DNA from 2 places in the Escherichia albertii genome. Region 1 is predicted to be linked to the other one. Evidence: predicted binding sites of a transcription regulator. Region 1 holds the regulator's gene; the other holds the start of a gene.

Evidence for each region. Region 1 encodes ArgR, which controls arginine synthesis, uptake and breakdown. Its sites were predicted from a motif close to ANTGAATAAAAATACANT; they were not measured.
Region 2: a site for ArgR is predicted at 1,525-1,542, ahead of argA (amino-acid N-acetyltransferase). Genes of this name have one in related genera too.

The regions. Positions count from the first base shown of each region.
Region 1 covers NZ_CP117568.1:2,392,351-2,395,538, reverse strand. Annotated here, with positions in the region: gene PS053_RS11610 (barstar family protein) at 507-779, shown strand; gene yhcN (peroxide/acid stress response protein YhcN) at 833-1,096, opposite strand; gene argR (transcriptional regulator ArgR) at 1,463-1,933, opposite strand; gene mdh (malate dehydrogenase) at 2,368-3,188, shown strand, end outside.
Region 2 covers NZ_CP117568.1:1,903,287-1,906,474, forward strand. Annotated here, with positions in the region: tRNA gene PS053_RS09300 (tRNA-Met) at 1-13, shown strand, start outside; gene amiC (N-acetylmuramoyl-L-alanine amidase AmiC) at 89-1,342, opposite strand; gene argA (amino-acid N-acetyltransferase) at 1,574-2,905, shown strand; gene recD (exodeoxyribonuclease V subunit alpha) at 2,986-3,188, opposite strand, start outside.

The DNA.
Region 1 (3,188 bases):
GTAGGCCGGATAAGGCGTTCACGCCGCATCCGGCATGAACAAAGCGCACGTTGTCAGCACTCTGAAACCGACGCCAAAAGGTGTCGGTTGATATTGCAGACAGACTCCAGATTGCCTGATGCGCTACGCTTATCAGGCCTACAAGGGAATTGCATTATATTGAATTGGCACCCCCCGGTAGGCCGGATTAAGGCGTTCACGCCGCATCCGGCATGAACAAAGCGCACGTTGTCAGCACTCTGAAGCCGACGCTAAAAGGTGTCGGTTGATATTGCAGACAGACTCCAGATTGCCTGATGCGCTACGCTTATCAGGCCTGCAAGGGAATTGCATTATATTGAATTTGCACACCCTGGTAGGCCGGATAAGGCGTTCACGCCGCATCCGGCATGAACAAAGCGCACGTTGTCAGCACTCTGAAACCGACGCCAAAAGCGTCGGTTTTTTCATGTCTATACTTAGCGATGATCGGCTGAACTGGCCGCGAAACGTGACGGTGGTAACAGATGAATATCTATACCTTTGATTTTGATGAGATCGAGAGTCAGGACGATTTCTATCGCGACTTTAATCAAACCTTTGGTCTGGCGAAAGAACAAGTGAGCGATCTCGACTCACTGTGGGATGTATTAATGAATGATGTCCTGCCGTTACCACTGGAGATCGAATTTGTTCATCTGGGGGAGAAAACGCGTCGGCGTTTTGGGGCGTTAATATTGCTGTTTGATGAGGCGGAAGAAGAGCTGGAAGGGCATTTGCGTTTTAATGTGCGCCATTAGCGCAAAAAAAGCCCCCGAACCGGGGGCAATATCGTCGGACAGACGGTTGGGGTTTACTTGTACAATTCTGCCGTAGCGTGCCAGGTATCACCGCTGCGAGCTTCAGTAATCTGGTAGGCCGTTGCACCTTTCTCTTCTGCTTTTTTGTTCAGCATTTCACGCATATCCATTGGAGAGGACGCTACACCGCTGACGGATACAGTACCGATTAGTTCACGATTCTGTGCCTGGGCAGCATCAATGGAGTCGGCAGCGAATGCGCCGAAAGAAAGAACAGAAAGTACACTTAATGCAGTAACAGCGGTTTTGATTTTCATGATTTTCACCTCGACATAATCTTTTAGCTGGGCCTTTGTTTCGTGACCCATATCACAAAATCAAGTATACACTAATTATTGCTCTAATTAATACCACGCTAACTGTTTCAGTTGATACTAAATGTTAAAAATATTGATTTTTATAACAGAAAAGAATTAAAAAACGAGCGGCATAAAATAAATGTTAATTATTTCAATGGCATATGGATTTTTGCAAAATGTGCGTTATCGATATTAAGTATTCACTATGTGAATAATATGTCGCGATAAAACGCACTATTCGTTAAATGAATCGCAGGGAGATGCGGAAGGCGGTTAAGAGGGAACGGCGGGATTTTCCCGCCGCCAATAGCGACGGGATAGAGATTAAAGCTCCTGGTCGAACAGCTCTAAAATCGCTTCGTACAGGTCTTTGACGCTGAAACCGTTCGCAGGGGTGGTAAAGATGGTGTCATCACCAGCAATGGTGCCGAGAATACCTTCTGCTTTACCCAGTGAGTCCAGCAGACGTGCAATCAACTGTGCCGCGCCCGGACTGGTGTGAATCACAACGACAGCATCGTTGTAGTCGATATCCAGCACCAGATTTTTCAGCGGGCTGGAAGTGGTCGGTACACCTAATTCTGCAGGCAGGCAGTAAACCATTTCCATTTTTGCGTTGCGGGTGCGTACAGCACCAAACTTCGTCAACATCCGCGAGACTTTGGACTGGTTAATATTGTCAAAACCCTGCTCCTGTAATGCGGCGACAATTTCGCCCTGGGAGCTAAATTTCTCTTCTTTAAGTAACGCTTTAAACGCTTTAACTAATTCTTCTTGCTTAGCCGAGCTTCGCATAAGTCACCCGATATGGTGGTTGATACAACATTATTGTGCATACAGATGAATTTTTATGCAAACAGTCTGCCCTGGAGAGGGCTGAAATAATGTTATGAAAGAGCGGAATTTTATCAAATTTCGTTATTGAGAAACATGCCTGTGTCACGGTGTGTAAATTTCGCTTAAAAGTAAACTGATTGTTATCAAATTGATATTGTTTTGGCTAAACGGTAGGGTATATTGTCACCACCTGTTGGAATGTTGCTCTAATGCATAAGAGGCTGTTAATTACGTAAATTAGCTTCCTGATTACGTCAATTAAATGCATAAACGCTAAACTTGCGTGACTACACATTCTTGAGAAGTGGTCATTGTAAACGACGAATTTGTGGATTAAGGTCGCGGCAGCGGAGCAACATATCTTAGTTTATCAATATAATAAGGAGTTTAGGATGAAAGTCGCAGTCCTCGGCGCTGCTGGCGGTATTGGCCAGGCGCTTGCATTACTGTTAAAAACCCAACTGCCTTCAGGTTCAGAACTCTCCCTGTATGATATCGCTCCAGTGACTCCCGGTGTGGCTGTCGACCTGAGCCATATCCCTACTGCTGTGAAAATAAAAGGTTTTTCTGGTGAAGATGCTACTCCAGCGCTGGAAGGCGCAGATGTAGTACTGATTTCTGCGGGTGTAGCGCGTAAACCGGGTATGGATCGTTCCGACCTGTTTAACGTTAACGCCGGTATTGTAAAGAATCTGGTTCAGCAAGTTGCGAAAACTTGCCCGAAAGCGTGCATTGGCATTATCACTAACCCGGTTAACACCACTGTGGCTATCGCTGCGGAAGTGCTGAAAAAAGCCGGTGTTTATGACAAAAACAAGCTGTTTGGCGTTACTACGCTGGATATTATTCGTTCCAACACCTTTGTCGCGGAACTGAAAGGTAAACAACCGGGTGATGTAGAAGTGCCGGTTATTGGCGGTCACTCTGGCGTTACTATTCTACCGCTGCTGTCACAGGTTCCTGGCGTCAGTTTTACCGAGCAGGAAGTCGCAGATCTGACCAAACGTATCCAGAACGCGGGCACGGAAGTGGTTGAAGCAAAAGCCGGTGGCGGGTCTGCAACCCTGTCGATGGGTCAGGCCGCAGCCCGTTTTGGTCTGTCTCTGGTTCGCGCATTGCAGGGCGAAAAAGGCGTTGTTGAATGTGCTTATGTTGAAGGCGATGGTCAGTACGCACGTTTCTTCTCTCAGCCGCTGTTGCTGGGTAAAAATGG
Region 2 (3,188 bases), 490 kb from region 1:
GTCCCCGCAACCAATTATCAAACACCCTGAAGGGTGTTTTTTTGTTTCCTGCCTATCATAAAAAAAGCGCCATTCAGCGCCTTTTTATTTACCCCCTTCTCGCCAGCGTTGCCCCATCGGCAAAATAGGCTTTAATCCCCGCAAGGATAGATTCCGCAACCTGCTGCTGGAAGGTCGCCGTTTTCAGTTTGCGCTCTTCCTCAACGTTACTGATAAACGCCGTTTCGACCAGAATAGAAGGAATATCAGGCGCCTTCAAAACGGCAAACCCCGCCTGCTCAACCTGGTTCTTATGCAGCTTGTTGATTTTACCCAGCTTATTCAATACAGCCTTACCAAACTTCAGGCTGTCGGCAATGGTCAGCGACTGCACCATATCGAACATGGTGTGGTCAACATAGCGGTCGCCGCTCTTGCTCACACCACCAATCAAGTCCGAGGCGTTCTGAGTTTGCGCCAGATATTTTGCCGCGGTACTGGTTGCACCTTTGGTCGAAAGCGCAAATACCGAGGAGCCGCTCGGCTGGCGGCTGGTAAAGGCATCTGCGTGAATAGAGACGAACAGATCTGCACGTTGTTTCTGTGCTTTTGCTACGCGTACTTGCAACGGAATGAAGATGTCTTCATTACGCGTCATGTACACCTTCATGTTGCCCTCTTTTTCGATCAAAGCGCGCAGGCGGCGAGCAATCTGCAACACCACATCTTTTTCACGCGTTTTGTATTTTCCCACTGCACCGGAGTCTTCGCCACCGTGACCGGGATCAAGCATGATGACAATCGGGCGATCGCGCCCTGCCTTGCCAGGCTGTGGGCCGCTCTGCGCTGGCGGTACCTGTTTTTCGAGATCGCCTTTGTTGTAATCCTCCAGCAACGCCAGCAGCGGATCCTGCATATCCTGAGCATTGACCGGATAGAGATCCATCACCAGACGCTCTTTAAATCCTGCAACCGGCGCGAGGGCAAACATCTGCGGTTTTACATTTTGCTTTAGTTCAAAAACCATCCGCACCGTTTGCGGATCAAATTGCCCGACGCGCGCTGACTTGATGAACGGGTCATCCGCGCGTATTTGCGCAGCCATCCCCTTAAGCACCGAGTTCAGGTTTACATCTTCAATATCTACCACCACGCGCTCAGGATTGCTCAACGCGAACTGCTTATATTTCAATTGACGGTTTGATTCTACTGTCACGCGGGTATAGCTGGATGCAGGCCAGACGCGCACAGCCACGACCTGGCTAACCGCAGCCAGACTGACCTGACTGACGCTCAATAGCCACATGGCACCCGCGCCTTGCAGTAAACGACGACGGCTGATTGCAGTGTTGGATCCTGACATGCTTCTCCCGAGCAAAAGAAATCTAAGCTGTGTAACAAGTAAACGACTAATTTGACCGGAAACTTTAGCGAAAGACGCATAATCTGTCATCTACTAAACGGTAAACATTCTTTTTATATTCACGGTATTACTGATAAAAAAGTTGCTCGCGCATAAAATTTGCACTTGCACACAGTAAAAAATCAGAATAAAAATACATTAATTTCGAATAATAATGCAAAGAGGTGTGCCGTGGTGAAGGAACGTAAAACCGAGCTGGTCGAGGGATTCCGTCATTCGGTTCCCTATATCAATACTCACCGGGGAAAAACGTTTGTCATCATGCTTGGCGGAGAGGCCATCGAGCATGAGAATTTTTCCAGTATTGTCAATGATATTGGGCTGCTGCACAGTCTCGGCATCCGTCTGGTGGTGGTCTATGGCGCGCGTCCGCAAATCGATGCAAATCTGGCAGCACATCACCACGAGCCGCTATATCACAAAAACATACGCGTGACCGACGCCAAAACACTGGAGCTGGTGAAGCAAGCCGCAGGCACGTTGCAACTGGACATTACCGCTCGCCTGTCGATGAGTCTCAACAATACACCGTTGCAGGGAGCGCACATCAACGTCGTTAGTGGTAACTTTATTATTGCCCAGCCGCTGGGCGTAGATGACGGCGTAGACTACTGCCATAGCGGACGAATTCGGCGGATTGATGAAGAAGCTATCCATCGCCAACTGGACAACGGCGCGATTGTACTACTGGGTCCGGTGGCAGTTTCGGTCACTGGTGAGAGCTTTAATCTGACCTCAGAAGAGATTGCCACTCAACTTGCCATCAAACTGAAAGCCGAGAAGATGATTGGTTTTTGCTCTTCGCAGGGCGTCACCAATGACGACGGCGATATTGTCTCCGAGCTTTTCCCCAACGAGGCTCAGGCACGGGTAGAGGCCCTGGAAGAGCAAGGCGATTACAACTCCGGTACGGTGCGTTTTTTGCGTGGCGCGGTGAAAGCCTGTCGCAGCGGCGTGCGTCGCTGTCATTTAATCAGTTATCAGGAAGATGGTGCGCTGTTGCAGGAACTGTTCTCTCGTGACGGCATTGGTACGCAGATTGTGATGGAAAGCGCGGAGCAAATCCGTCGCGCCACCATTAATGATATCGGCGGTATTCTGGAGTTAATTCGCCCGCTGGAGCAACAAGGTATTCTGGTACGCCGCTCCCGTGAGCAACTGGAGATGGAGATCGATAAATTCACCATTATTCAGCGTGATAACATGACCATTGCCTGTGCCGCTCTCTACCCATTCCCGGAAGAGAAGATTGGTGAAATGGCTTGTGTAGCAGTCCACCCGGATTACCGCAGTTCATCAAGGGGCGAGGTTTTGCTGGAACGCATTGCAGCCCAGGCGAAGCAGAGCGGCTTAAGCAAATTGTTTGTGCTGACAACGCGCAGTATCCACTGGTTCCAGGAGCGCGGATTTACCCCGGTAGATATTGATTTACTGCCGGAGAGTAAAAAGCAGATGTACAACTACCAGCGCAAATCCAAAGTGTTGATGGCGGATTTGGGATAGGCTATGAAAATCGCCGGATGCGATATGCGCAATACTCCAGGCATGATAAAACGCACATGCGTCGCATCAGGCATTCACATTTATCCCTGCGAACTAAACAACGCTGCCAGCCCACTACGCCGCTCGGTGCGTGTGGCAATCGCCGCACTTAATATGCGCTCATCGGCATACAGCGACAAACGTTGGCGCGCACGGGTCACGGCAGTGTAAACCAGCTCTCGTGTCACCACAGGGGTACGCTGGCTCGGTAAAACCAACGCTGCATGGTCGAACTCCGACCCTT